One region of the Comamonas brasiliensis genome, then DNA from elsewhere that is predicted to be linked to it. Evidence: predicted binding sites of a transcription regulator. Region 1 holds the regulator's gene; the other holds the start of a gene.
What was found. Region 1 encodes NrdR, which represses ribonucleotide reductase genes. Its sites were predicted from a motif close to CACNANATNTNGTG; they were not measured.

Region 1 (15,066 bases):
TCGGCCCGGACACCGTTTTGGCCGCTATATAATTCGCTCACTCTGAAATGCCCAGGTGGCGGAATTGGTAGACGCACTAGTTTCAGGTACTAGCGGGTAACTCCGTGGAGGTTCGAGTCCTCTTCTGGGCACCAAACACGACAAGCCGTTGCATGCAAATGCAGCGGCTTTTTCGTTTTTGCAAGCCCGTCATCGCAAGCGCAAAGTTTTCTGAAAAATCTGCACAGATCGGCCCGGACACCGCTTTGGCCACTATATAATTCGCTCACTCTGAAATGCCCAGGTGGCGGAATTGGTAGACGCACTAGTTTCAGGTACTAGCGGGTAACTCCGTGGAGGTTCGAGTCCTCTCCTGGGCACCAAACACGACAAGCCGTTGCATGCAAATGCAGCGGCTTTTTCGTTTCCGACCCAGCCCGATCGGTCGTGCTGTTTTTTTGAAAAAACATACGCAAACCGGCGTCTGCGCTACATTAGCTGCTATATAATTCAATCACTCTGAAATGCCCAGGTGGCGGAATTGGTAGACGCACTAGTTTCAGGTACTAGCGGGTAACTCCGTGGAGGTTCGAGTCCTCTCCTGGGCACCAAACACGACAAGCCGTTGCATGCAAATGCAGCGGCTTTTTCGTTTGTAAGTGTCCTAGCCGAGGGGACACGAGACAAATGCAAAAAAAAGGGAGCTCTCAAGCTCCCTTTTTTGCGACCGCCACCCCTTATCGAGGCGGCACCCATGACTTACTTGCGCAGCAATTGCTTGAGTGCGGCCTGCAGGCGACGGGCAGATGCCTCATCGCTCGCACTGCCCAGCACTGTGGCCACATCCTGGCCCCAGGTCTGCTGCGGCGCAGGATCGTTGCGGCGAGTCAGCATCTGCAGCTGCAGCGCACGGCGTGCAGCCAGCTGATCGGCCGGGGTGTGCACGTCAGCAGCCATTTCCAGGCGCAGCAGAGCTTCCGCAGCATTGCCCTTGGGCGCGGCGGCCACGGCGCCTGACCAGGATGTACGCACAGGAGCCGTCACCTTGCCGCCCAGCTGCTGAGCCGATGGCAGCTGCGCTGCATCACGTGCCTGCCAGGCACCCAGCAACTGGGTCAGCGCTTCGCCATGGGCCTGGGCCGCCAGCTTGCGCAAAGCCTCCTGGGCATGCTCCACAGCATCACGCTGGGCACGGAATGCGGGATCGGCCAGACGAGGACCGCGCTCTTCACGCGCGAACTCGCGACGACCACGACCGGCATCGCGGCTGTCGCGACCATCACGTCCACCGCGCTCGCCACGGGCTGCATCTCGGCCACGGCCTCCATCCTTGCGATCGCCAGGACGGCCACCAACGGCAGCTGCCGCCTCCTTCTTCATGCCAGGGCGGTCATCACCACGCACGGCGACCACGGGACGTGCCGGCTTGGCCACTGCCGCAGCTTCTGCCGCATCTGCTTCAGCCGCTGGCTCTGTCTGGGCTTGAGGCTGATTTTCGCCAGTCTTGGCCGGCTGAGCCTTGATGGCAGCCTCCAGCTCGGCCAGCGCTGCATGAATCTTCTGCGCATCGCCGCTGGCATTGGCAGCTTCAACTGCCTTGGATGCATCCAGCACGCGGCGATCATGCTCGGACAGCTCTACCGCTGCCTGGCTGCGACCACCACGCTCCACGCTCTTGCGATTGAAAGCATCATCCAGCGGCTTGCGGAATGCATCCCAAAGCTTTTGCTCATGCTTGCGATCCAGCGGCACCACCTGAGCCTCGGCCTGCCAGCGCTGCTGCAACGCCTTCACGGCATCGATGCGCAGGCTGGGCGCCGCGCCCAGGGCCGTGGCTTCGTCGATCATGGCATGGCGACGCTCCAGGCTGGCCTTCTGCGCCGTCTGCAAGGGCGCTTCGGCGGCAGCCATGGCCTGCTTGAACAGAGGTTGCAGCTCGGCAAACAGCTTCTCGCCGATATGCCCGCTTTCGCGCCAGCGTTCGCCAAACTGGCGCAGTGCGCGCAGCATGTTCTTCCAATCCTGGCTCGCGGAATGCTCTGCGGCCCAGGCCTTGATTTCTTCGATCAGCGCCAGACGCTGGGCCTTGGCCTGCGTGCTGTCCTGGCGAATCTTGTCGTGCCAGGACTCGACCACCTTGTAGGCGGCATTGCAGGCCTCGTCGAACTTCTTCCACAGTGCATGATTGGCCGCAGCACCCTGGTCGGCCTGCTTCCACTGCTCGCGCAGGCTACGCAGGGTTTCCTGGATCTTGCGACCACCCAGAACCTGACCGTCGGGGCGGTTGAGCAAGGCCTCGGCCTTGGCCACCAGATCTTCGCGCAGCTTGTCAGCCAGCTGACGCTGCCAGCCATCTGCCTCGCCGGCAGCCAGCAGAGCGTCGTGCACTTCGCTCACGGTCGCTTCATCCACAAAGCGGCCATGGGTCTTGATGGCCGCGCGCATGGCTTGCACGGCTTCGGAGCCTGCCTTGCTGTTGCCGGCTGCGGTCTCGGCCTTCAGTGCCTCCAGAGCCTGGCCCAGCCCGGCCTTGGCGGCTTCGACCTGCTCGGAGGTGGGCTTGCCACGGCCACCGGCTGCTGCGCGCGGCGCAGCAGGCTTGGCCGCTTCCACAGCAGCAGCTTCAGGCGGCAAACCACGAGCCACACGGATTTCGTCGGCCCAGACCGGCACGGTGGGCAACGGCGCAGACTCGTCGGCTGCAGCCGCTTCGGTCTGCGCAAGCGCAGACTGGAAGGCATCCCAAACCAGCGCCAGTTGTGCCGACGCGGCTTCCAGCTGAGGCGGGAAACGGCCATCCACGCTGCTCCAGCTGGCGTCACCCGTCAGCTCCTTGGCCTGTTCTTGCCAACGGGCCACATCAGCGCCCAGAGCTTCCAGAACGGCCTTGGCATCCTTCCAGGACTTGGTCGACAGCACTTCAATGCGCTGAGCCAGCAACAGCGCCACTTCGCGCTGCACCTGGGTGCGGTGCTGCAGATCTTCCACGGCCTTCACACGCTCGACCAACTGGGCCTTGAACTGCGACAGCGGCTCGCGCGACAGTGCGGCGCCGGCCTTGGCGGCATCGCGCTGCCAGGCGGCTGCAGCGGCGGCGTCAAAGGGCACGGCTGCCAGCAGCGCCTCGGCCTTCTCGGCCCATTCCACCGAAATCTTTTCCTGATTTGCGGTGCGGCGGATTTCATCAAGGCGCTCACGCACGGCACGGGCAGCACTCTTGTCGCCCTTGCTCAGTTCCTTGTGAACGTCCTGGAGTTGCTCGACCGTGGGCTGGGTCGCCAGCCAGTCGCGAATGCGCGCGGCGCGATCACCCGAGGTCTCGGCGGAGAAAGCACCACCCGTCAATGCATCCAGCGGATGTTGCTCAGAATTCTTGGCAGAGGCCGGGTTCACTTCAGATGCATCAGACATGGTGCTGCTAGGAGAAATAGATGTCATGTAAGGGTCAGAAAATGCTTGGCAGCCACCGCAGTCAACGCTGCAACAGGCCAGAGCCAACCCACATGAGGGCAGACTTTCCAAGCGCAAGCCCAGGCACATGGGTGCCTAGGCAAACCGATATTTTCGCCTTTATTTAAAGGCAAGCCAAAAAATGCGAAATCGCAAGGTATTTCGCGGCGATTTCATCACTGCGCCGACAGGCTCAGCTGGGCACGCGGAGTCCAATCCTTGTCCTTCGGGTCCAGCTTGGGAGCGCCCAGGAACAGGCGCTCCAGCGGCAGCTGCTGCGTGGCCAGATAGTCCCGCACAGCCACGCCGCGCGCCAGTGCCAGCTCACGCATGGCATCGTCGGGCACCTTGATGCTGGCCACCAGCAGGGCCTTCATCTGATCGGCCGGCAGATCCTTGGCCAACCCGACCATGTTACGGGGCTTTTTGATGTCGGCGCGGCCGTAGACAGCCTTGAGCAAGGCCAGGCGCTCGGTTTCGCTGAACTCCATCACCTCGTCGCCACTCTTGCCTTCGCGAATCACGTTGCGGCGCTTCTGGGCCAGCAGCAGGCGGTCCAGTTCCTCCGACTTCCAGGCCTCCTGGTCTTCGGCTTCGCGCGACTCACCCACCACCGTCATCTTGAGTGCCGGGCGGTCGTTGAGTGCCTTGACGATCTTGGCCAGTTGCTCCCTGGCCTGGCCATCGAGCTTCGCACTGCCCGGCGCAAAATTGACGGCACCCGACTCGTCGCCCCCCGAGAATGCGCCTGACAACAGCGCAAACGGCGCGGTCACGGCTTTCATGATGATGTTGCCGATCACCTTGAAGATGATGGGAGCCAGACGGAACTGCGGATCGTTGAGCGAGCCGCTCAGCGGCACATCCAGATCGATCACGCCGTTGCGGTCGGACAGCAGGGCCACGGCCAGCTTGACGGGCAGCGACGCGGGCGCGCCTTCGACCTTGTCACCAAAGGTCAGCTGACGCAGCACCAGCTTGTTCGAAGCCGTGAGCTGTCCATCGGGCTGCACCTTGTAGTTCACATCCATATAGAGCTTGCCGCGCTCTATGCCATAGCCCGCGTACTTGATGGAATATGGCGACAGCGGCGACAGCTCCAAATCATTCATCTGGGCGCGCACATCCAGCGCCAGAGGCTTGGCCAGCGGATTGATCTTGCCGCTGATATCGAGCTTCGCCGTGCCCTGGGCCCGGCCCTTGATTTCAAGATCGGCCATTTGCGGTTCGGCCTGGCCTGCAGGGGCCTGTGAAGAGAAGGCACTCAGACGGCCGGTCAGCTCACTCAGATCGGCCGAGTAGTTGGGCTGGATGAAGTAGTCGGAGAACTGCACCTTGCCGCCCGTCAGCACAATCGGTCCAACCTTGATGATGGGCGCAGGCCCACTGTCCTCGGGCTTTGCCGGCTCTTCCACAGGCTTGCTGGCTTCGGGCTTCTGGCCCGCCGCCACCTTGGCATTCGCCTCTTCGTTCTGCGCGACGGACTGTTCGGACTTTTCGGTCTTCACAATGTCCTGCAGATTGATGCGACCGTTGCGCTGCACGATGACGCGCGCAAAAAAATCGCTCAATGCCGTCTCGCGCACGCTCACGCGCAGCGGCTGGGCCGGTTGCATGCTCAGATCCAGCCCGCGCACGGCCAGCGTCTTCCAGGCCAGCAGATCATCGCCCAGGCCCAGGCCGGTACGCGCTGCCAGCGCCTTGGCGCGGTCCGCCGTGGAGTCATTGAGCACCGCCGTCAGCGCGCCCTTGGCGGTGCTGGGCTTGCCGGCCTCCTCTTGCACCGGAGCAGCCAGCGTGGAGCGCACGCGCAGGTCGTTGAGTTCGACATCCCCCGACACGGACACTTGCGGTCCCTTGGCATGGGCCAGATAGTTGAGCCGGCCGCGGAAGTTGCCATCGGCACGCACCAGATCCACATTGAGCTTGTGAGCAAAGTACGGCTCCAGTGCATGCAGCGGCACGGCACGAGCCTGCAGTTGACCCTGAGCCGAGACCGGCGTCAGGCCCAGCAGCCCCTTGAACTGAATTTGGCCAGCCTGCACCCGGCGATTGGCCGAGAGCTGAGCCGAGACCTCCAGCGGGGTCGGCGCCGCCTTGGCCGCCAGCGGCTCGAAAGCGCCCAGGCGCACGCGCAAGGCGCTCACATCCAGCTGTACCGGCTGCGCACTGCGGCCTTGCACAGGTGCGGCATCGCGGAACTGCAGCGCACCGCCATCCACGGCAATCGCTGCGAGCTTGACCGACCAGGGCTGGCCTGGCTCCGTCTTGCCCCCCTGGCTTGTCGATCTGGCTGCCGGCACTGCGGCAGGCAGCCAGCGCTCGTACATCCAGCGCCCTTGAGCATCGCGCAGCGCCGCCAGCTGAGGTTTCTGGACTGCGATGGCCTCCACCTGCACCTGCCGGGCAGCGAGATCGACCTGAACGCCGCTAACCTTGACCTGCTCGATATTGACGGGAGCCTGCTTGTCCTGCAGCTGCAGCTTGTCGGCAGTCAGCTCGGTCACTTCCGCCACCACCCCGCCCTCGCCCCAGGAAATCCCGGCATCGGTATTGAGCATGGCGCTGAGCTGCGGCGTGAAGTGCGCTTGCACATAGGGCTGCAGCCATTGCAGCGGCAACTGCTCCAGCTTGAGGCTGAGCTTGCCGGCCTTGAGCGTGGCCTCACCATCCACAGCCAGCCTGGCCTCCTCTTGCGCCCGTGGCTGGCCGCCTGTTTGCACTCCCGCGGAGGCCTTCAGATGCAAAGCTTCATTCATGGGCCAAGCCAGGCTCCTGGCCTGCAGGGTCAACGGAGCCAGCGTCAGCGCCGCAGGTGCCGCACCTGTTGCAGCATCCTGCCAGTGCACGATGCCGCCTTCAATATCGAACTGCTGCACGCCAACGACCAAAGGGCTGGGCTTCTCGGCCTTCGCATTTGCCTGGGCCGGATTGCTGGCCTCGACGGAAGCGGGCTCAGGCCCGGCTTTCTCAAGCGGCGCTGCGGGGGCGACGGCCGGCGCATTCAGCCCCAGCCAGTTGATCACGCCTTGTGCGTTGCGGCTGGCATGTACCTCCGGCTTGATCCAGCGCACCGCCTCCAGCGCAATCTGGTTCTGCAGCGGTTGAACATTCTGGAGCTGCACTTCCAGCGCATCAAAGCTCAGCAGCGGCGCGCCCTGGCGGTCCTGCAAAGCGACCTCGCTCAAGGCCAGCTTGCCGCTGATGCGAACCACCGGCTGGTCTTTTTCCTCGAAGCTGACCTGCAGATCCGTATCGAGCATTCCCGAGAGAGGCTGCACCGGAACGCTGGCAGGCACATAGCCCAGATAAGGAGTCAGATCGATGTGGTCCCATTTGAGATGCATCGCCGTCTGGCGACTGTCCGTGAATGGCGTGCTCTCGCCCGATGTATCGAACTTGCTGCCGTTGAGATCGAAAGCCAGATGCGGCAACACCTTGATCTCGCGCTTGGACGCCAGATTGCTGATGAAGGGAATGCTCAGCTGCAAGTCCTTGAGCTCATGCTTGCGCTGCACCGACTCGTCATTGAGTTCGATACGGCCGTCGCGCAAGGCAATGTTGTAGAGCGCAAAGCTCACGGGCTTGGCAGGCTCTTCGTCATCGGGCTCCATGAGCCTGGCAATCACATCGTCGATATCGAGCTTGCCCAGCGAATACTGAGTCAGGCGCACCACGGGCGCATCGACCTCGATGGCATCCAGCACAGGTGCGAGCCTGAACAGTGATTGCGCACTGGCATTGATGAAGATGCGCTTGATCTCCAGCTGGGGCTCTGCGGCAGACTTCAGGTCTTTCTGAGATGAAACGCTTTCTGCATCAGCAGTTTCAGCTACTTTTTTAATAGCTTTATCAATCACCAGATCATGCAGGGTGATGGACATCGCCCAGGGCGCAAACTCGATCTTGCCCACATGGACGCTGCGCCCCAGCTTCTCGGCAGCCCGTTTTTCCAGCTGGCTCTTGGCCACCCAGGGCACCAGCGCCCACAGCAGCAGCCATAACAGCAAAAGAGCAAGAACAGACCAGATCAGCCGGCGAAGCCAGCGATTCGATGTGAGCAAGGACATGAGGATTTGTTATTGATGCAGGGATTGAAAGCCTTCCAAGACTCTCAGGGGCGGGACCCGCCACGCGCCCGGAACACCACTGTACCTTGAGCGCATACAGGTGTATCTAGATTGCGCTCTATATATAGATAGATAGAGGCAAGAGGCGTTTCCAGGGAGAAGTTTGCGTCATCGGCATGCCCGCCAGAGACAGATGAGCGCGAAAAAATGCAAACAATGCGCTGCAGCACGAGACATCGCCAGAAACGACAAAGCCCGGAAGTGGCGAAACCGACTTCCGGGCTTCACGGCCGGTACCAGACCGGGCCGTTTTCGCGGTTCAAGGAGGGTGTGGTCCTTGCCGCTGGAAGCAACGATTGCTCCCTTTTGTGCCTCAAGCGAAGATAAAGAGCAAGTGCCAACAGCCCATGGAATCAAAGGCCTCGGCGGAGTTTGCTTTTCCTTTCCTTTGGCAAGCACCTGCAACTTGCAGGCAGATTCACTATATCTGTGCTCGCGTAGGGCTACCAGGCTTTTTGCACTTTATTTCGCCTTGATGACAAATAAAACGATGTGAGCGTATACACCTCTTGAATCCGTGATTTTTTGCTGTAATTTTTTGAGCAAACTGTACATTCATACAGTTTTTATATAATTTTAAAATCTAAGAAGTATTTTTGTTAGTGTTGACTGAATATTTAGGACGCTTCTAGAATCCGCCAGCGCTCGAAATGAGCGTTTTTTGTTTCCGCTGCCTCACGACTGAGCAGACCGATCGGCGCCCCGAGGGGCGCTTTTAATCGGCCCGCAGCAAACCTCATCGGCCAGTTGTCCTGGTTGCACCGCGAGATTGATCCGGTGCGACCTCGGGCGATAGCCAAGAAAGGACAAGCTATGCCAGCGTCAGGAAAATTAATCGCCTCCGCGCGAACGTTGGGCCATAAGACGGCCCACGGTTTTCTTGCTCTTACTCACAACGGTTTCGCCCTGCTGGGCTTGGCCGTGGCCATTTCGGCCCTGATTTTGATCTCTCGTCCGGACCTGCGTCTGGCCGGCGCCACCGAGCTGCGCGAGTGGCTCGACACACGCCTGCCCGCCAGCACCGTTGTGGCCGCCGCCGAAGTGGAGGAAGCCCCTGCTTCCGCCAACCTCGTCGTCGCCAGCGACCGCGCCACGGCCGTCAACCCCAAGAACCTGCCCAAGGAGCAGGCGGCTGTCGCCTACTGGCTCAGCAAAAAATACCGGGTGGCGCCCGAGCCGATTGCCGCACTGGTCAGCGAAGCCTATGCCCAGGGCAAGGCCAACAAGCTGGACCCGACGCTGATTCTGGCCATCATGGCGATTGAATCGAGCTTCAACCCGTTTGCCCAAAGCTCGGTCGGCGCCCAGGGCCTGATGCAGGTGATGACGTCCGTGCACACCGACAAGTATGAAAGCTTTGGCGGCCAGCATGCGGCCTTCGACCCTGTGACCAACCTCAAGGTCGGCGTCAAGGTGCTCAAGGAATGCATTGCCCGCGCCGGTTCCATCGAGGGCGGCCTGCGCTACTACGTGGGCGCAGCCAACCTTCCTTCGGACGGCGGCTATGCGGCCAAGGTGCTTGCCGAACACCAGCGCCTGCGCCAGGGCGTGGGCCTGCAGGCCAGCCCGCTGATGACGGCCAAGTCCGAGGCAGCCACCAAGGTCTCCCACGCCCAGCAGGTGGCCCTGGCCGACTCCAACCTCTAAGCGACAGATCCCCGTATTTCTCAAGCTGGCTTCGGCCAGCTTTTTTTATGCCTGGCAAGGCTCTGAGGGAAAAACGGGCATAGGCCTTGGAGCCATGCCAGCTCAGCTACACTAGCGGGTGTACGCAACTGGCGATAGGCGCAGAATTTTCTGCCGCTGACGTGGAAACCGGCAGACTGCAAGGTCTGTGAACCACCGGGGAGCGTACCGCCCAGAGCCGCAGCGACTGCAGCCTGCAAGCGTTTCAGCCGTTCGCCTGGGCAGCCCTTGGCCTCAAGGGAATATCTAAGTTCATAGGACTGCCATGTTTCAACGCACCGATACCGTCGCGAAAGTCGACCCCGAACTGTTTGCAGCTATTGAAGCTGAAAACCATCGCCAGCAAGAGCACATCGAGCTGATCGCCAGCGAGAACTACTGCTCGCCCGCCGTGATGGAAGCCCAGGGCTCCCAACTGACCAACAAGTACGCCGAAGGCTATCCCGGCAAGCGCTACTACGGTGGCTGCGAGCATGTGGACGTGGTCGAGCAGTTGGCCATTGACCGCATCAAGCAGATCTTTGGCGCCGAAGCCGCCAACGTGCAACCCAATTCCGGCTCGCAGGCCAACCAGGCTGTGCTGATGGCTTTCGCCAAGCCCGGCGACACCATTCTGGGCATGAGCCTGGCCGAAGGCGGTCACCTGACCCACGGCATGGCGCTGAACATGTCCGGCAAATGGTTCAAGGCCGTCTCCTACGGTCTGAATGCCGACGAAGCCATCGACTACGACAAGCTCGAAGAACTGGCCCGCGAACACAAGCCCCGCATCATCGTGGCCGGCGCTTCCGCCTATGCCCTGCGCATCGATTTCGAGCGCTTCGCCAAGATCGCCAAGGAAGTCGGCGCCATCTTCTGGGTGGACATGGCCCACTATGCCGGCCTGATTGCCGCAGGCGTGTACCCCAACCCCGTGCCCCACGCCGACGTGGTCACCACCACTACTCACAAGAGCCTGCGCGGTCCTCGTGGCGGCGTGATCCTGATGAAGGCCGAGCACGAGAAGGCCATCAACAGCGCCATCTTCCCCGGCCTGCAAGGCGGCCCCCTGATGCACGTCATCGCCGGCAAGGCCGTGGCCTTCAAGGAAGCCCTGACTCCCGAGTTCAAGGCCTACCAGGAACAGGTCGTGAAGAATGCCAAGGTGTTTGCCGAAACACTGACCGAGCGCGGTCTGCGCATCGTCTCCGGCCGCACCGAAAGCCACGTGATGCTGGTGGACCTGCGCGCCAAGGGCATTACCGGCAAGGCTGCCGAAGCGGCTCTGGGTCTGGCTCACATCACCGTGAACAAGAACGCCATCCCCAACGACCCCGAGAAGCCTTTCGTGACCAGCGGCATCCGTATCGGCACGCCCGCCATGACCACTCGTGGTTTCGGTGAGGAAGAAGCCCGCATCACCGCCAATCTGGTGGCCGATGTGCTGGACAAGCCCGAAGACGAAGCCAATCTGGCCGCCGTGCGCGCCAAGGTGGCCGAGCTGACTGCCAAGTTCCCTGTCTACAGCAAGTAATTCCTGCTGCGCTGATCTGTCATGAAGTGCCCCTTCTGCAACCATCCGGACACGCAAGTGGTTGAGACCCGCGAGTCCGAGGACGGGGGCTTCATCCGCCGCCGCCGCCGCTGCGGCGGCTGCGACAAGCGCTTCACGACCTACGAGCGCCCCGAGGTCAGCTTTCCGACCGTGGTCAAGAGAGACGGCCGCCGTATCGAGTACGAACGCGCCAAGCTGCAAGGCTCTTTTCAGATCGCGCTGCGCAAGCGCCCCGTGAGCACCGAACTCATTGATGCGGCCATAGAGCGCATCGAGGACAGGCTGCTCAATCTGGGCCAGCGTGAAATCGATTCCAGCCGCCTTGGCGAGCTGGTGATGGATGAACTCAAGGGCCTGGACAAGGTCGGCTATATCCGGTTTGCCAGCGTATACCGCAGCTTCGAGGATGTGGACGACTTCAAGAACATCATGGATGAGGTTCGCAGTCCCAAGGCCAAGGCCGCCAGAAAGCCCCAGGCCTGACCGCCGCCATGACAAAGCCACCCTCGGGTGGCTTTTGTTTTATGCACTTGATGGCAGACATCCGCTATCAACTCATGAGCACCTGGCGCATGATTTCAAAGGATATCAGATAGATTTTTATCTGATTTCCTTAATGAACGCGCGTAATGCGCTCCTTTAAAGGTAGTGCCATCGGACCGCTGCGGCTTTGCTCGCGCACATGCTCTGCCAGGGCATCCAGATCCGGCATGCCGCCTACCACATCGATGCCTTGCGCGAAGATGCTGAAGTTGTCGCCGCCGCTGCCCAGATAGCTCTGCAGCCCCACGCGGTAGCGCTGCGACATCTCTAGCCGCCGGCCGTTCAGACGCAGCTCGCTCACGCGCCGGCCCGCGGGCCGGCGACGGTCGAAGCGATAGCTGAAGCCCTCGGACACCTGCAGGATGCGCGGCGCATTCACGGTGTTGCTGCCGCTGTCGAATTGCTGCTCCAGCACCTGGCGAATCTGCTCGCCCGTCAGGCTCATCACCATCAGCGTATTGCCGAACGGCTGAACGCTGAACAACTGTCCATAGGTCACGCTGCCGTCGGCTGCGGGCAGCAGGTCGGCGCGCACACCGCCGGGGTTCACAAATGCCAGTTGCGCTGCGCCCGCAGCGGCATCGCGCGTGGCCGCAAGTATGGCGTCGGCCACGATGCGCCCCATTACGCTTTCGCCATTGGCTTGCGGCATGCGGCTGACAGGTCCGGCCAGCCGCCCTGCAACGGCCTCGGCCAGCGGCCGCGCCGCAGCCTTGTAGCGCGCCACCAGCGCCGCCACGTCGGCATCGGCGTCAAAGACCGGAAACTCGGGCTGCAAGCCCACCTGACCACCAGCGCTGCGATAGGCCTCGCCCTGCACGATGGTCTGGTGCGCCGACTTGCGGCTGACGCGGCGTGTGCGCGCATCCACCGTCAGTCTGACTTCGGTCAGCAGCGTGCCGTACTGACCCGCGCTGGTCAGCAAGAACGGCTTGCGGGCATTCACCCTGGCGTAATCGCACACATAGGAGCGGTGGGTATGACCGGAGATCACCACATCGACCTCGCTGGAGAGCTGCTCCAGAATCGGCACGATAGCGCCGGACAGGCCCTGGCAACTATCGTCCTGCAGGCCCGACGTGGTGGCTCCGCCCTCATGGATCAGCACCACGATCACATCGGCCCCCTGCGCACGCAGCTGGGGGATCAGCGCATTGGCCGTCTGTGCCTCGTCGGCGAATGTGAGCCCTCTGACCCCGCTGGGCCGCACCATATGCGGCGTGTTCCTGAGCGTCATGCCGATGAAGCCCACGCCTATGCGCAGACCGTCCTGCTCGAAGAACTTCAGCCCCGTCGCGGGAAACAGCGGCCGGCCGTCGCCGCGCAGCGTATTGGCAGCGAGAAACGGGAACTGCGCGCCCCTGAAGGGCTGGCTGATCTGGCATGGCTGCTTGCTGGTGAACTTCTCGCAGCCACCGTTTTGCATGCGCAGCAACTCGGCTACGCCCTGGTCGTATTCGTGATTGCCGGTGGCTGCAAAGTCCACCCGCATGAGATTGAGCACCTCTATCGTCGGCTCATCGAGAAACAGCGCCGAGACCATGGGCGAAGCCCCGATCATGTCCCCTGCCGTGACCAGCGCCACATGGCGACTGGCCTGGCGGCGCTGGGCGATGGCCCGGGCCATGTAGGCCACGCCGCCAGCGGGCACGACAACGTTCCGGCCCTGCGCGTTCTGCGCCGTCACCGCCAGTCCGGGCGGCTCCAGATGGCCGTGCAGGTCGTTGAAGCCCAGCACGGTGATCTCCATGCTGGCAGGCCTTGTCACACCACCGCTGCAGGCGCTCAAACCCAATGCGAGCAGCGCAGCGCAGAGGGGAGCTGAGACCTTGTGAAAAGCACAACGCCAGCCTGGCGACAGGGCGCGAGACTGGCGTTGATCCGGTTTTTTGTCGGTTGCAACCATCGGACTCTCCTGAGTCAGAGCTTGTAACGCACAAAAAGGTCTGGGTGATGTCAGCTGGCCGAGGCCGGAATCGGAACCAGGCCGGAATCCACATCGGCATTCTGCGCGCGGTGGCGCAGCGCATGGTCCATCACCACCAGCGCCAGCAGCGCCTCGGCAATCGGCGCGGCACGAATGCCCACGCAAGGGTCGTGGCGCCCCTTGGTGATGACTTCGGTGCTCTGGCCGTGCACGTCGATGGACTCACGCGGCGTGATGATGGAGCTGGTGGGCTTGATGCCGATGCGCACTTCCAGGTCCTGGCCGGTGCTGATGCCGCCCACGATGCCGCCCGCGTTATTGCTGCGGAAACCCTCGGGGCTCAGCGAGTCGCCGTGCGTGGTGCCACGCTGGGCCACGCTATCAAAGCCTGCGCCGATCTCCACGGCCTTGACCGCATTCAGGCCCATCATGGCGTAGGCGATGTCGGCGTCCAGGCGGTCATACAGAGGCTGGCCCAGGCCGACCGGCATATTGCTGGCGTTCACACGCAGCGCCGCGCCGCAGGAATCGCCGCTCTTGCGCAGCTGCTCCATGTATTCCTCGAAACGGCTCACATCGGCCACGGGCGCGAAGAAGGGGTTGTGAGGCACATGCTCCCAGCTCTCGAAGCCTATGGACAGCTCGCCGATCTGGGTCATGCAGGCGCGGAACTCGGTACCGAATTTTTCCTTGAGCCATTTCTTGGCCACGGCACCTGCGGCCACGGTGGGCGCCGTCAGACGTGCCGAGGAGCGACCGCCGCCGCGCGGATCACGGATGCCGTACTTCTGGAAATAGACATAGTCGGCATGACCGGGGCGAAAGCTCTGCGCAATATTGGAGTAATCCTTGCTGCGCTGATCGGTGTTGCGGATCAGCAGGGCGATCGGCGTACCCGTGGTCTTGCCCTCGTACACGCCGGAGAGAATCTCCACTGCATCGGGCTCGTTGCGCTGGGTGACGAACTTGCTGGTGCCTGGGCGACGCCGATCCAGATCATGCTGGATATCCGCCTCGCTCAAGGCCATGCCCGGGGGGCAGCCATCAATCACACAGCCAATGGCCGGACCGTGGGACTCACCGAAATTGGTGACCGTGAAAATTGTGCCGAAGGTATTGCCGCTCATAGACCGTCAATTATGCCTGCAGCGCCTGCTCACCACCGCGGCTGACTGCTGCCGGGCAGCATGGATGCATGGTCCCAGGCCACCGGCGTGTGCGAGAACCTGGCGCTGTGACGCACGGCCTGCAACCTGCCAAAGCCGCTGTCCAATGTCTGCAGATAGGGCGCGATATCAGGCCTGGCCTCTGTCCAGGCATGGCCCGCTACCTGCACCCGCCCCAAGCCACGCAACCAGTGCGCCACACCAGCCAGGGTGACACGCACACGCCAGCTCCCTCCCTGTTGCGCTTGACGAAGCAAGGCGGTCTCTATGCCAAAGGCCAGCCAGAACCCTGCACCATAGTCCAGCGCCTGCATGGGCAGCGCGCGGGGCTGGGCCGAGCCATGCGCGGCGGCCTCGTCCTCGTTGATGCCGCTGGCCGTCTGCACCAGAGAATCAAAGCCGCGCCGCCCGGCCCATGGCCCCTCCCATCCATAGGCGCAAAGTTCGGCCACCACCAACCCGGGCCGCATCTGCAGCAGTTGCTCCGTGCCAAAGCCCTTGGCCTGCAAAGCCCCGGGGCGGTAGGCCTGCATGAAGACATGGGCACCCCCTACCAGCATGCTCAGGGCATCGCGTCCTGCGACCTCATTCATATCCGCATATGTGGACCGCTTGCCCCTGCTGGTATCGGCAATAGCCTCGATATTGGGC
Region 2 (15,066 bases), on a different contig from region 1:
ACGCGCTTGAACAGCTTGAGCTCGCCGCTGTCGGTCTTGGCTTCATAGGCGGTGTAGGCCTTCTCGAAGGCTTCGCCGTACAGATCGTGCAGATCGGGAGCGTCGGCGGGCGAGAACAGGGTCCACTGGCCTGCTTCCATCACGCGCTTCATGAACAGGTCGGGAATCCAGTTCGCCGTGTTCATGTCGTGGGTGCGGCGGCGGTCGTCGCCGGTGTTCTTGCGCAGCTCCAGGAATTCTTCGATGTCCAGGTGCCAGGATTCCAGATAGGTACAGACAGCGCCCTTGCGCTTGCCGCCCTGGTTCACGGCGACGGCCGTGTCGTTGACCACCTTGAGGAAGGGAACCACGCCTTGCGATTCGCCGTTGGTGCCCTTGATGCGCGAGCCCAGGGCACGCACACGGGTCCAGTCATTGCCCAGGCCGCCGGCAAACTTGGACAGCAGAGCGTTTTCCTTGATGGATTCGTAGATGCCGTCCAGATCGTCGGGCACGGTGGTCAGGTAGCAGGACGACAGCTGCGAACGCAGCGTGCCGCTGTTGAACAGCGTGGGAGTGGACGACATGAAGTCGAAGGACGACAGCAGTTCGTAGAACTCGATGGCACGGGCGTTGCGGTCGGGCTCGTTCAGTGCCAGGCCCATGGCCACGCGCATGAAGAAGGACTGGGGCAGCTCGATGCGGGTCTTGCGCACGTGCAGGAAGTAGCGGTCGTACAGGGTCTGCAGACCCAGATAGTCGAACTGTTCGTCGCGCTCGGCCTTCAGGGCCTTGGCCAGACGGGGCAGGTCGTAGTTCAGCAGCTCGGGGTTGAGCAGCTCGTTGTCCACGCCCTTTTGCACAAAGCCGGGGAAGTAGTCGGCATAGGCGGCCTGCATTTCTGCGGGCTGCACGTCGCGGCCCATGACTTCGCGCACGATGGTGTGCAGCAGCAGGCGGGCGGTGACGTAGGTGTAGTCGGGGTCTTTTTCGATCAGCGTACGGGCGGCCAGGATGGACGCCTTGTAGACCTCGGCCAGAGGCACGCCGTCATACAGATTGCGCAGGGTTTCGGCCACGATGGGGCCGGACTGGATGTCGGCATTCAGATTGCCGCAGGAAGCGACGATCAGGGCTTCCAGACGCTCCTGGTTCAGCGGCACGCGCTGGCCGTTGTCGGTCACATGCAGCACGGGTTTCGAGGCGGCGGCGGCAGCCACTTCGGCGACCTTCTTCTGCTCGGCACGTTCCTGGTTGCGGCGCTCGCGGTACAGCACATAGGCGCGGGCCACGTCCTGGTGACCGGCGCGCATCAGGCCCAGTTCGACCTGGTCCTGCACATCTTCGATATGGAAGGTGCCGCCATCGGGACGCGAACGCACCAGGGCGCGCACCACGCCGTCGGTGAGTTCGTTGACGGTGTCACGCACGCTGGCGGAAGCCGCGCCCTGCGCGCCGCGCACGGCCAGGAAAGCCTTGGTCAGGGCCACGGCAATCTTCTGGGGTGCGAAAGCCACCACATCGCCGCTGCGGCGGATGATCTGGTAGCTGTCATTGGGGGAGGAAGAATTGGCTGCACCGGCAGGTGCGGCAGAAGGCAGTGAGTTCAACGCTTCTTGCATAAGTTCCTCTGAGTCAGTATGTGGATAGGCAGACAAAGGCCTGCACTGTGGGCAGGCCATCAAAAACACGATTCGGCGCCTTGGTCTACACATGGTTTGCACAGGGTGTGCACAACTTGTAAACACTAGATATGGGGTCTGAGGCGCCCTTAAACACTACCGGTAGTGTATCGCGCTTAAAACTGGCTGACCTGATGAAACTACTGAATCTGACATTTCGGCCACCGCTTGACAGCTGAAAAAAATGACTTCATCCCGCATGAATAAAGGCCTGTGGCGCGGTTGCGCGCGGCGGGAGCGCGGGCCGGAAATATGTAAAAAATTTGCGTGTTTGATGCAGGCTACAGTTGTTGCGCGCGCGCCATTGACATGCCGCCTCCAGGTGCAGAAGCGGTGGATGATGCGGGCCTACAAAAAGAGGAGCGCCTGACGCCTGTCATCAGGAGACTTCAGTGCTAAATCACCAGGAATTCAAGAGATAGCGTGCGGAAGCTGCTATGAAAAGATCAGGGCCGCGGTGAAGCGTGCGGCGGAAATTCCCATGACTGGGAGCCGTCCGCGCTGCCCAGCTGCTGCTGCAGACGCTGCCAGTCAAAGCCCGGGCCAGGGTCCTGCTTGCGTCCGGGGGCGATGTGCTCGTGCCCGGCGATGTAGTGCACCGGGTATTGCGCGGCGATGGCGCTGCAAAGCTGCTTCAGGGCCTGGTACTGGGGGGCTTCGAAGCTCAGGCCTTCGAGGCCTTCCAGCTCGATGCCGATGGAGTCGTCGTTGCAGCGATCGCGCCCGCGCCACTGGCTCACGCCGGCATGCCAGGCGCGGTCGTCGCAGCTGACGAACTGCCAGATCTCGCCCTGGCGTGTGACAAAGAAATGGGACGAGACTTCGAGGCCGCGAATGCCCTGGTAATAAGGATGGGCGTCCCAGTCGAGCTGGTTGGTGAACAGTTGCTGCACCGCGCCCGTGCCGTACTGGCCCGGCGGCAGGCTGATGGAGTGGAGGACGACAAGGTCGATCTGTGCCCCCTCGGGGCGCGGGCCGAAATTGGGCGAGACCAGGTGGCGCGCCGCGCCATACCAGCCTGCCTGCCACAGCGGCTGCGGCAGGTCCTGAGCGAGGGGGGCGGGATCAGGCATTGTCGTTCTGTTGTTTGCAGCCTTCGGCCGGCAGGTCTATGCCCAGCCGGTCGATGCGATAGCGGATCTGGCGCAGGCTGATGCCCAGCCTGGCCGCGGTGGCCGTGCGGTTGAAGCCGTTGTCCTGCAGGGCACGGACCAGGATGCTGCGCTCCTGTTCGTCGAGCCAGCCTTGCAGATCCTCGGGCAGCGTGGCCGGACTGCCGGCGTGATGGGGTGCCGGTGCACCGGTCTCCGATGCCTGAGTGCCGGAGGCCGGGGCTGGCGTCGCTGCCGAAGCACCGGCGCCGGGGCCGGATTCGGGCAGGCGCAGCGGGCCCTCATCGCCCAGTGCAATGGCGCGGTGCAGCACGTTCTCCAGCTCGCGCACATTGCCGGGCAGCGGCAGTCCGGCGATCTGGCCGAGGCTGATCTCGTCCAGCTCCGGCGTGGCCAGTCCGGACTCGCGGGCCAGCTTTTGCAGCAAAGCCTGGCAGAGCTGGCCCAGGTCTTCGCGGCGCTCGCGCAGCGCGGGCAGCTCGATTTCGATGACGTTGAGCCGGTAGAACAGGTCCTGGCGGAAATTGCCGGACTGCACTTGCGCGCTCAGGTCGCGGTGGGTGGCGCTGAGGATGCGCACATCGACAGCTTCTTCCTGGGTGCTGCCCAGCGGGCGGATCTTGCGCTCCTGGATGGCGCGCAGCAGCTTGGCCTGCATGGCCAGGGGAAGATCGCCGATCTCGTCGAGAAACAGGGTGCCGCCCTGAGCGGCCTGAAAGTAGCCGGGCCTGTCCTGCGTGGCTCCGGTATAGGAGCCCTTGCGGGCGCCGAAGAATTCGGCTTCGAGCAGGTTTTCCGGGATGGCGCCGCAGTTGACGGCGACCATGGGGCCGTCGGCCCGCTGGCTGCAGGCATGCAGGGCGCGCGCCACCAGTTCCTTGCCCGTGCCGGATTCACCGTGGATCAGCACGGGAGCCATGCCCTTGGCAACCTTGGCGATGCGCTGCTTGACGCGTTGCATGGCCTGAGAGTTGCCCACCAGCGCTTCCAGGGCGTCCGGCTGGGCTGCCGGCCCCGCGTCATGGGCCGGTGCGCTGCCGCCGGCCTGTGGATTGCCGGGTTTGAGCACTGCGCCCATGCCTTGCACAGCCGAGGCCACGACCTGGCGGAACTGGCGCAGGTCCACGGGCTTGGTCAGATAGTCGAAGGCACCGGCGCGCAAGGCTTCCACGGCGTTCTCGGCCGAGCCGTAGGCCGTCATGACGATGCAGCGCTCGCTGCGCGAGGGATCGCGCAGCTGCAGCAAGAGCTCCATGCCGATCCCGTCGGGCAGGCGCATATCGGTGATCACCACATCGAAATGGCGCTCCTGCAACTGGGCCCTGCCTTCCTGGACCGAGCCTGCGGTTTCCACGCGGTAGCCTTCGCGAAGCAGCGTCAGCTCGTAGAGCGTGCGCAGATCGGGTTCATCGTCGACCACGAGAATGCTGGCTGCTGCGGAGGAGTGAGGCGAGGATGTCACTGGGCTTACACCATGATCGAGTCAAACAGGCCGTGGCTTGCGAGCGAGGCAGGGCCGCTGCGCAGAGTCACGATAAAGGCGTTGCCGTCCACATCGCTTTGCGGCGTGCGCAGGCTCAGGCGCTGATAGCTGATGGAGGCATCGTAGCGCTGGCAGAGCTCGCGGCAGATATAGAGTCCAAGGCCGCTGGAGCGGCTCTGGGAGGAGAAGAAGGGCTCGAACAGATGGCGCTCGACGCTGGAATCCAGCGGTGCCCCGTCACTCCAGACCATGAACCAGCAGACGTCATCCTGCGGCGCGAGACCCTGGAGCTGGCCGTTCAAAGGCCCATGGCCGCTGATCAGCTGCAGGCCCGTCTCATGGCCGGCGTTGCTGCGGTGGCGCTGGGCATTGTCCAGCAGGTTGATCAGTACGCGGCGCAGATGCTCTTCATCAAACAGGATATGGCGGGCCGTGGCATTGAGCCGCAGCAAGAGCTGGCGGGATGGCGTGGCCTGCATGCGCCATTCATGGCTGATCTGGGCCAGCAGATTGTCCAGCGGCAGCGACTGACCCTGATGGGTTTCCGAGTCCTGTTGTACGCGCGCCAGATTGAGGATCTCTTCGGCAATGCGGGCTAGCCGGTCGGCATTCTGGCCCACGATGCGGCATAGCTGCTGGGGGCCGGGCTGGCTGCTCAGGTCTTCGGCCAGCAGCGCGTTGGCCTGGGTGATGGCGGCCAGAGGGTTGCGTATCTCATGCGCCACGGCGGCCGACATGCGGCCCATGGAGGCCAGCTTTTCGGTGCGCAGCTGCGCCTCCATTTCGCGCAGGTCGTGAAGAAACATGACACAAAGCGAGTGGCTGGCTTGCGCTTGCGGGCCCTCGTCCAGGTAGGGTGCCGAAACCTCGGTGATGCGTGTGCGCACATGGATGCCCGTGGCGCCGTGGCGCTCATGGGCCTGCAGATGGATGGTGGCGGACAGCGGGCGGGCATGGGCGAAGCTGGCCTGTGTCGCATGCGCCAGCGGCTCCCACCAGCTGTGGGCCTGCAGGGAAAAAGGCTGGGGGTGATCCATGGCCAGGCCCAGCAGCTGCAGCGCGGCAGGATTGGCCTGCAGCACTTGCAGGCTGGAGTCGACCACCAGCACCCCGTCGGAGAAGTGGTTGATCACCAGGCTGTTGACCTGCTCCTGGGTTTGGGTGCGCAGGCGGTCGAACAAGGCCTGGGAGCGCTCGCGCCGGACACGCTTGGCCAGTTCGTGCGTGAGATAGGCCACGCAGAAATAGCCGGCGCAGGAGAAAGCCGCCTGGTAATAGGACTGGGCGCCGTCGTTGAGGCCGCCATGGTATTGCCAGAAGGTGTAGGCCAGCGTCAGCAGCGTGATGCCGGCCGTGGCGCCAAAGGCCAGCATCAGTCCGCCCAGCGCCGAGGAGATCAGGACCGGAATGGCCAGCAGCGCCATGTAGTTGAGCGAGCCGACCTGAAAGATCTGCAGCAGAAAGATCACCGCGATGTCGACGCCGATCACGGGCAGCCATTGCAGGGCGGCGCGAGGTGCTGGCAAATGCCGTGCTGCAGCCAGACGCAGCACCACGGTGAGCGCCAGATAGGTGAAGCAGATCAGCCAGGCCAGGGGCGAGCTGATGTTCTGCAGCTGCAGGTTCAGCGTCTGAAGCAGGATGAGGGCCAGTGCCAGCAGCACGCGGCCGCTGAGGAAGGCCTGCCACAGGCGCACAAACGGGGCGTTGAGGCTGGCGTCCGCGCGCCGGCTGATGGCCGCATCCAGTGGAATGGCGGTGTGCTGCCAGGGTGAGGCGGAGTTCACCATGGGATCAGTGGCTGCCGGTGTCTTGCTGGGCCAGGCGGCGATGCTCTGCGCTGCAGAAGCTCTGGCCCGAGGCATCGCTTACGGCATCGGCTTGCGGCAGGTGCAGGCCGCAGTGTGCGCAGGCCACCATGGTCTGAGCTTTCGGGAGAGTGGTGGCCGTCCGGGTGGGCTCTGCCGCTTCGGCGCGGCGCTTGCTGCGCCAGATGCCGACAGCCACCACCACGACCAGCAGGACCAGCAAATACTTCATGCCGCGCGCTCCAGCAGGACTTCAATCACAAAGCGCGAGCCGACATAGGCCAGCAGCAGAAAGATGGCGCCGATATAGAGAACGCGCACGGCGCTCTGGCCGCGCCAGCCAAATCGCTTGCGCCCGAACAGCAGCACGGCGAAAGCCAGCCAGGACAGCAGCGAGAAAACGGATTTGTGATTCCACACCCAGGCCTTGCCGTAGAGCTGCTCGCCAAACAGCCAGCCTGCGGCCAGCGTGGCGGTCAGCAGCACAAAGCCGGCACCGACAAAGCGGAAGGTCAGCCGCTCCAGCGTCAGCAGAGGCAGTCCGCTGTCATGGTCGCCGCCCTGGCGCATCTGCCGCTCGGCATGGCTCATCAGCGCCCCGTGCACGACGGCTGCAGCAAACAGGCCGTAGGAAGCAATGCCCAGGGCCAGATGCAGCGGCAGCCAGGCCGAGGCGTTGACATGCAGCGGAGTGCCGGGAAACACCACGGCCAGAAGCACAGCCACACTTCCCAGTATGGACAGCGGCCAGCGTGAGCGCAGCTGCGGGTACAGCTGCTGCTCGACCACGTACACGGTCAGCACCAGCCAGGCGGTGATCGAGAGCGCGGGGGCGAAGCCGAAGCGCGGCTGCTCGCCCAGCAGGCCCCAGCCCAGCAGCAGGGCATGCACTGCCCAGGCCAGGCGCAGGCAGCGGCGGGCGCCGGTTTCTTGCAGATGCCGGCTGGCAAGTGCAGGGATGGCATAGGCAATGGCTGCTGCCAGGGCCAGAATCCAGCCAATGGGGCCAGCTGCAGTGAGCGGTTGGGAAAGCATGCTTTCTATGATAGTGCCGCAGGCCTGCACTCATGCTTTGCAGGATGCTGCCATGCGTCAAATTTGCGCATAAAGCGCAGCCGAAGCCGCTTGCGCCCCGGGTTTGAGCGCCTGGGCAGCCGCCTAACCCCATTTCCAAGGGCTTTCGCCTCGCGGCCGGTAGCCGGGCTGGCGCAATCTCCCGCGATGCCCAAGGTCTTGCAGAGTGCTTCGGGTCGCTCTCTTGCGGGCCTGCCCCGCCTTTGGGAAGGGGTTGCACGGGCTTTGCGCGCCCGGGGCAGGTCACGGCAAGCCTGCAGGCATCGTTCGCGAAGGGCAGCGGGTAAAATGCGGGTTCATGCCGCTTCGTCCCGCCCGTCTGGGTCCCGCCAGGTTCGGCCTGCAAGCTGCCCGGAGACCCGTGCCGCGCTCGCGCACGACTCCCCATCCATAACTTTCGAATGCTTTTTGCTTATGGCCTCCGCACTCACCGATAAACTCTCGCGCCTTGTCAAGGAGATGCGCGGCCAGGCCCGCATCACCGAATCCAACGTCCAGGACATGCTGCGCGAAGTGCGCATGGCCTTGCTGGAGGCCGACGTGGCCCTGCCCGTGGTGCGCGACTTCATCGCCCGCGTCAAGGAAAAGGCGCTGGGCCAGGAAGTCATCAGCTCGCTGCAGCCCGGCCAGGTGCTGGTGTCCATCGTCAACAAGGAGTTGGCGGCGACCATGGGCGAAGGGGTGGCCGACATCAACCTCAATGCCCAGCCGCCCGCCGTCATTCTGATGGCCGGCCTGCAGGGCGCGGGCAAGACCACCACCACGGCCAAGCTGGCCAAGCATCTGATCGAGAAGCGCAAGAAAAAGGTGCTCACGGTCTCGGGTGACGTGTATCGCCCCGCGGCCATCGAGCAGCTCAAGACCGTCACGGCCCAGGCCGGTGCCGAGTGGTTTCCTTCCACGCCCGACCAGAAGCCCCACGATATCGCCGTGGCCGCGATCGACTACGCCAAGAAGCATTTCTTCGATGTGCTGCTGGTGGATACGGCCGGCCGTCTGGCCATCGACGAGCTGCTGATGGCCGAAATCAAGGATTTGCACGCCACGCTCAAGCCTGTCGAAACCCTGTTCGTGGTCGATGCCATGCAGGGTCAGGATGCGGTCAACACCGCCAAGGCCTTCAAGGAAGCACTGCCGCTGACCGGTATCGTGCTGACCAAGCTCGACGGCGATTCGCGCGGCGGTGCGGCGCTGTCGGTGCGCCAGATCACGGGCGCGCCGATCAAGTTCGCCGGCGTCTCGGAAAAGATCGACGGCCTGGAAGTCTTTGACGCCGACCGCCACGCACAGCGCGTGCTGGGCATGGGCGACATCGTGGCCCTGGTCGAGCAGGTCACCAAGGGCGTGGACATGGAAGCCGCGCAGAAGATGGCCGAGAAGCTCAAGAGCGGCGACGGCTTCGACCTCAACGACTTTCTGGCCCAGCTGCAGCAGATGAAGCAGATGGGCGGTCTCTCGACCCTGATGGACAAGCTGCCCGCAGAGCTGGCCGGCAAGGCCGGTCAGGTCGATATGGACAAGGCCGAGCGCGAGATCAAGCGCAAGGAAGGCATCATCTGCTCCATGACCTTCAAGGAACGCAAGAACCCCGCCCTGATCAAGGCCACGCGCAAGAAGCGTATCGCCGACGGCGCCGGCGTGCAGGTGCAGGAAGTCAACCGCCTGCTCAAGGAGTTCGAGCAGATGCAGACCATGATGAAGAAGTTCAAGGGCGGCGGCCTGATGAAGATGATGAAGAAGATGGGCGGCATGAAGGCCATGAAGGGCATGATGGGCGGCGGCGGCATGCCCAAGCTGCCGTTCTGATATTTGATTCCCCCTGAGCCGCTGCGCGGCTTCCCCTGGCCGGGCGCGACAGCCTCGCTGTCCCTGAGTTGGGGGTGAGATCAGCGATCTATAAAAAGTGAGCAGCTGACGCAGGTCAGATCTTGGTTTGGATGAGAAATACATCTGAATCATTGATCTGGCAGGCGTTAGCAGCTCACTTTTTTGTAAAGAAGCGCGCCAATCCGGGGCAATTGCTGGATGTGCAGGCGGCTTTCTGAGAACATGCCTTTCCATGAAGCTACAAGACAGGACTTTCGTGGAGGCGGGGCAGCGGCAAGCTCTGCCTCAATGTCTGGAGCGCCGCAGCGCGCTGCTGCTGGCGGGCTCGCTGCTTGCACTGCTGGCAGGCTGCTCCACCACCAGGGACAAACCACGGCCTGCCGCGCAAGGCGGCTCATCGGTGCGCCCGCTCAATGCGCTGAGCCTGGATGCCGAGCTGCGCGAGTCCCTGCTGGCGCGCACCATGCTGGTGGTCAACACGCCCTACACCTACGGCGGCAACTCCCCCGAGGGCGGTTTTGACTGCAGCGGACTTATCCAGTGGGCCGTTGGCGGCATCACGGAAACCCGTCTGCCCCGAACCACATCGCAATGGGCACAGGCCAGCAATCCGGTGGACGGGCGCGACCTGATGCGCGGCGACTTCGTGTTCTTCAACACTCTGGGCGGGCGCTATTCCCATATGGGCATTTTTGTCGGCAACGGACAGTTTGTGCACGCGCCGTCCAGCGGCGGGACGGTGCAGCGGGTGCGCATGGACAATGTGTACTTCGCCAAGCGATTCACCGAAGCGCGCAGCATCTTTGCCTGAGCGGCGCGCGGCGAATGCGAAAAGGGACTGCCTGGCAGTCCCTTTTTTACGTGCATTGTCTGCCTATGCCGCGGGTGCTGCAGCCCCATCGCCGCTCAGCGGCAGATCCCAGCGCATCGCATGCCAGGGGTGCTGCTCCTGCGTCACCCACTGGGCCACCTCTTCGATCGTGAAGGCCTTGCCCAGCACATCGCTGCGGCCCTGCGCCAGCCATTGGGTGCGGCCCTGGGCATAGGCCTGGCCGAAGGCCAGCCAGCTGTCGAAGCATTGCTGGGCGCGCTGGGCATTGAGCTGCAGGATGTCCCAGTGCAGGGCTTCGTCCACCCAGTCCAGCAGCCTGGCGCTGCGCACAAAAAAGGTCACGCGCGCGCAGGCAAACGCCATGGCGGCGCGCGCATCGTCGCTGCGCTGCAGGCGCTGCAGATCCAGCATGAACCAGCGCTGGCGCATGGCATCGGGCAGCTGCTGGCGCACCTGTTCGTCGCTGAGGTCGGTGCGCAGGCCCAGATGGTGCAGGATCATGGGGCGCAGCTGCTTGGCCAGCGCATCGTCGGCGCCATGCAGATCGCTGGCAAAGCCGCCCTGCATGGCGTGGTAGGCCATGGGGTGGGCCAGGGCCAGAGCCCAGTTGCGCTCCTGGCTGCCGGCCTGGTAGCTGATGATGTCGCCGCGCTGCTTGGCCTCCTTGAGGCGCTTGAAGCCGCCGCGCAGCACCCAGAAAATCACGGCCACGACAAGCAGCAGAATCGTCCATGCGTTCATGAGCGAACTCCCTGGCGGCCGGGGCGTTTTCTGGCCATCAGCAAGGTCTGCTTCAGCGCGGCGGATTTGGGCATGCGCTCGATGACTTCGCTGTCCAGCGAGTCCTTGCGTGCCGCCACCATCCACTGCATCAGCGGCGACTGCAGATTGAGCTGCGGCAGCAGTGCGGGGTGTTGTTGCATCAGCCACAGCTGCTCGGCATCGGTCTGCAGCTCCTGCACCGAGCACCAGGGCGCCAGCCCCGGATGGGACTTCAGCAGCTCGGGCGGGCGGCGCACAATGCCCATGGACAGTGCGTCCTCGGGCACCTCGTCATTGAGCGGCAGATGGTTGAGCAGAGTCACCACATCGGGCATATAGCGTGCAATCGGCGGTCGGTTCTGCTTGCCCTTGATCTGTTCGATCTGAAGCTTGCCGTCCTTTTGCACATAGGCATTGACGGTGATGCGGGGCTGTGCAGTGCCCGTGCGGTAGCTGAACAGCCGCATGCGCCCCGACTCGAGACCCTCAGCGTAATGTTCTCCATAGCCGCCGCTGAAGGACTTGCGGTTGGCAAACTGGCCCACGCAGTGGCCCATCATCTGGCTTTCGTAGGCCATTTCCTGGCGCATCTGCGCACTTGTGCCGTCAAACTCCACAAAGGTGCCGTGCTGGCCACGCAGCAGTCCGTGCACGGCGCCCGAGCTGTGTTCAACCCGGCCGCTGTTCTGTTTTTTCTCGAAAGCCAGATGCTCCAGCGTCCAGCGCGCCAGCGCCTGTGGGCAGTTCACGCGCTGCAGCTTGCCTTCGAGAGAGGTGCCCTTGCGGGTGGAGAGAAATTCCACCAGCCGTGTCTCCAGCGCCAGCAGGGCGGCGCTGTCAGGCTGCACCCACCAGAGGTCGGGCAGCTCGAAGCCGGCCTGCTTGCGCGCCAGCCGCTCCAGCGCCCAGGCCGGCGGCTCCTGGCGGCCGGCCAGCTCCTGCAACTGCCGGACGTCGGCAATGCGCAGCACGGCAGGCTCGTCGGCCTGCAGATTGCCCACCACATGGCGGTAGAAGTGGTTGCCCAGCCAGGCGGCGACATCGGCGGCGTCGCCGCGCTCCATGCTGCGCTCCTTGATGCGCTGCTTGATGGCCGGCGCGTTGACCACATCGCGCGCCTTGTAGGCGCTGGCGGCAGCGGTTTTCTCTATGACCTGATTCACCAGAATTTCCACCATGGCTTGCGACCCGATGCTGCAGCACCGGCCTGGGCATCGCGCTCGGCCAGCTTGCGCTCGGCACGCTCGATGCCGGACTGCGACATGCGCCGCTCGTCTTCGTCGTCGTCCTGGTCCAGATAGCTGTTGGCCTGCTTGTGCAGCGCCACGGACTCTTCCAGAAGCTCGGGATAGGCTTCCAGCGCACAGGCCAGGCGGCGCAGCGGATAGCAGTCCTGCAGCGCAATGATCTCCTGCTGGTGCGTGCGCAGACGCGGCAGCACCAGCTCGGGGCGTGTGCTCGAGAAAAAGTCCAGCATGGACATCAGGGACGCCAGGTAGTTGCGGCGTACGTCGCGCTGCTCTTCCTCGTCGAGGTCGTGGAACCACTGGTCCAGACGCTCCATCCAGATGCTGATCTCGTCATCGCGGTCGAGCTTGTAGAGCGACAGCGCGACGGTGGAGAAATAGCGCGTGGGCTCATGACGGCTGTAGCCATGCTCCTGGGCGAAATGCCACAGGCGCTCGGCCTCGACCACGGTCTGCGCGTCGTCGTCCTTGCCCACGGCACACCACAGCAGGCCGTTGTGGTGCTCGGCAAACGGGCTGCTGCCCAGCCCCTTGTGGTGCAGCTCGGCGGCCTCGTCGTAGCGGTCCATGAAGCGGTACTTGATGGCCAGGTTGTTGCACAGCATGGAATAGACATGCAGGTCGGCGTCCTTGAAGCGGCCCTGGCCGCTGGCCCAGAAATGCTCGAAGCGGGCCAGGCCCTGCTCGTAGTAGCGCACGACCAGAGGCTCGCGCACCTCCTGTGCCGGCACCTTCTTCTTGCCGCCCATCAGCGGCGCCAGATCGTCGGCATCGTCCAGGACCACGCCGGCGGCATAGCACCAGTGCGCGCCATGGGCGTCGGGGAAGGGGCGGGCCAGCGCTTCTTCCAGCGGCAGTGCGGCAAAGCGCGCCGCCCAGAGCGTGGGCAACTTGTCGCTGTCGGCCATCTCGGGGTGCTGGCCCACGCCAATTTCCAGCAGCGGCAGAGCCTGCTCCATCTGGCGCTTGCGTGCCAGACGCAGGCCGTCGAGCAGAGCCAGCACCGGATGGGCCGGCTGGGCTGCGCGCACCATGTTCAGATAGAAATCCGCCGGGTGCAGCGGCACTTCCTCTTGTGCGAGCAACTGGCGCATGTCCTCGTCGGTCTGGCCCATGGCCAGAACCAGCGCCCAGGTGATGGCGTTGGCCGGGTCGTTGCTGAACTGTTCCTTGGCGAGCTGAAAAGCGGCCACGGCCGAGACGGGGCGAGCGTGGAGTACGCTCTCCAGCGCCAGATCGGCGGCTTCCTTCAAGCGGCCGGTCTGCACCAGCCAATCCAGTTGGGAAGCGCTGAAGGGATCGCCCGAGTCATCCGTCAGGCCGAAGTGTCCCTGAGGCGCCAGCTGCAATGCGGCCTCCAGCTGACCGGCCTGCGCACAGGCCTGGGCTTGCAGTCGCACGATCTTGACCTGGCGATGCGCCTTGACGGCCTGCGATGGGGGCGGGTTCTCCAGGCGGGCGAGCTGTTGCTCGCAGGCCATGAGCAGCGCGGGCAGGCTTTGCGGGGCCAGCGGCAGCACATGGTCGGCCAGTGTCATCCAGCGGTCAAAGTCCACCTGCTGATCGGGCGCAGCATCGCGCAATATATTGATGGCGTTTTGCACGAGGCTGGCAGCCTCGCTGGCGTGGCCGCTTTTCTGGGCCATTTCCGCCTTGCGAACGCAGACGATGGCATCGAGATAGGCCGCATCTTCGGCCAGATCGGGGTTGCGACGCTCCTGGGCGCGTTGCAGCTCAAGGCCCGTGGCCGCAGCGTCCCAGGCCTGGAGCTGCGAGGCCATCCAGTGCCAGCCATGCCAGTAGTTGTCGCTGTCCACATCCTCGGGCAGCCGGGCAATGGCTTGTGCCGCCGCACCCAGCAAGGCTTGCGCGGAGGGCTGGTCAAAGCCCATGCGGCTCTGGATGTCGCTGAGGCTCAGGCGCAGCATCGCTTCGGCAGGACTCAGCTCGTCGGCGCCGGAAAGAACGGCGGCGCGATGCTGCTGCAGCAAGGTGTTGGCCGCTTCGGGCTGATCGAGGTAGAGCCAGAAGTCGTGAACGCGTTCAAGCTCCTGCACGGTGGCTGGGGCAAAGTTCTGTTGCCCCATCAACTCCACCGCTGCGGCGATGCGGTCCTGGCGGCTGATGCTGCCGGGCTTGTCGTCGTTGTAGTCGTTCAGTAGCTCATGGGCTTGATCCAGCAGGGCGTAGATGGCATCGCCCTGCAGTGCAGCAGTTTGGTTCATGGTGTCCAGAGTTCAATCCGAGGCAGCTTGGCCCCAATAGGCCACCATCCTAGCGGCGGATTGAAGAGGCGTGTGCCATCCGGCAAGGCATCACCATTTGTTACAGAATTTATAACCAGTCATGAAAAAAGCCTGCGCGGCATGGCCGGCAGGCTTCGGGTAGATGAGGCCAGGGAATGTCGGGCCATCAATCCTTGACCAGGACTTCGCCGCGCAAGGTGTAAGCCTTGGCTTCGGTAATCTTCACGTCCACCATCTGTCCGATCAAACGCTCGTTACCGGGGAAGTTGACCACGCGGTTGCAATAGGTGCGGCCCATCAGTTCGCTGCCGTCACGCTTGCTCACGCCCTCGATCAACAGGCGTTGCACGGTGCCGACGCGCTCCTCGCTGATCTCCTTGATGTTGTTGTTGATCACGGCCTGCAGCTCCTGTAGGCGGCGCAGCTTGACCTCGTGCGGCGTGTCGTCCTGCAGGTTGGCCGCCGGCGTGCCGGGGCGGGGGCTGAAGATGAAGCTGAACGAGTTGTCGAAGCGCACATCGTGGATGAGCTTCATCATCTTCTGGAAGTCTTCCTCGGTCTCGCCGGGAAAGCCCACGATGAAGTCGCTGCTCATGGCCAGGTCGGGACGGATGGCACGCAGCTTGCGGATGGTGCTCTTGTATTCCATGGCCGTGTAGCCGCGCTTCATGGCCATGAGAATCTTGTCGCTGCCATGCTGCACGGGCAGGTGCAGGTGGCTGACCAGCTGCGGAATCTTGGCGTAGGCCTCGATCAGGCGCGGCGTGAATTCGTTGGGGTGGCTAGTGGTGTAGCGGATGCGCTCGATGCCGGGAATCTCGGCCACGTATTCCAGCAGCAGCGCGAAGTCGGCCATCTCGCTGGTGTCGCCCATCTTGCCCAGGTAGGCGTTGACGTTCTGGCCCAGCAGCGTGATTTCCTTCACGCCCTGCTCGGCCAGGCCCGCGACTTCCACCAGCACGTCCTCGAACGGGCGGCTGACTTCCTCGCCGCGCGTATAGGGCACGACGCAGT

Region 2: DJFAAGMI_RS10230 (ribonucleoside-diphosphate reductase subunit alpha) is a predicted target of NrdR. The motif match lies at 1,725-1,738, and genes of this name have one in related genera.

The regions. Positions count from the first base shown of each region.
Region 1 is NZ_JAANES010000005.1:220,730-235,795, reverse strand. It holds tRNA gene DJFAAGMI_RS20205 (tRNA-Leu) at 50-134, shown strand; tRNA gene DJFAAGMI_RS20200 (tRNA-Leu) at 278-362, shown strand; tRNA gene DJFAAGMI_RS20195 (tRNA-Leu) at 506-590, shown strand; gene DJFAAGMI_RS20190 (DUF349 domain-containing protein) at 739-3,390, opposite strand; gene DJFAAGMI_RS20185 (DUF748 domain-containing protein) at 3,606-7,499, opposite strand; gene DJFAAGMI_RS20180 (lytic transglycosylase domain-containing protein) at 8,373-9,206, shown strand; ZMP/ZTP riboswitch at 9,321-9,475, shown strand; gene glyA (serine hydroxymethyltransferase) at 9,511-10,758, shown strand; gene nrdR (transcriptional regulator NrdR) at 10,780-11,262, shown strand; gene DJFAAGMI_RS20165 (bifunctional metallophosphatase/5'-nucleotidase) at 11,393-13,228, opposite strand; gene aroC (chorismate synthase) at 13,279-14,376, opposite strand; gene DJFAAGMI_RS20155 (CoA transferase) at 14,406-15,066, opposite strand, start outside.
Region 2 is NZ_JAANES010000002.1:382,860-397,925, reverse strand. It holds gene DJFAAGMI_RS10230 (ribonucleoside-diphosphate reductase subunit alpha) at 1-1,601, opposite strand, end outside; gene ampD (1,6-anhydro-N-acetylmuramyl-L-alanine amidase AmpD) at 2,108-2,734, opposite strand; gene DJFAAGMI_RS10220 (sigma-54-dependent transcriptional regulator) at 2,727-4,235, opposite strand; gene DJFAAGMI_RS10215 (sensor histidine kinase) at 4,241-6,046, opposite strand; gene DJFAAGMI_RS10210 (PP0621 family protein) at 6,051-6,296, opposite strand; gene DJFAAGMI_RS10205 (cytochrome C assembly family protein) at 6,293-7,099, opposite strand; gene ffh (signal recognition particle protein) at 7,553-8,944, shown strand; gene DJFAAGMI_RS10195 (C40 family peptidase) at 9,198-9,776, shown strand; gene DJFAAGMI_RS10190 (DUF1266 domain-containing protein) at 9,840-10,538, opposite strand; gene DJFAAGMI_RS10185 (hypothetical protein) at 10,535-11,737, opposite strand; gene DJFAAGMI_RS10180 (hypothetical protein) at 11,719-14,031, opposite strand; gene miaB (tRNA (N6-isopentenyl adenosine(37)-C2)-methylthiotransferase MiaB) at 14,219-15,066, opposite strand, start outside.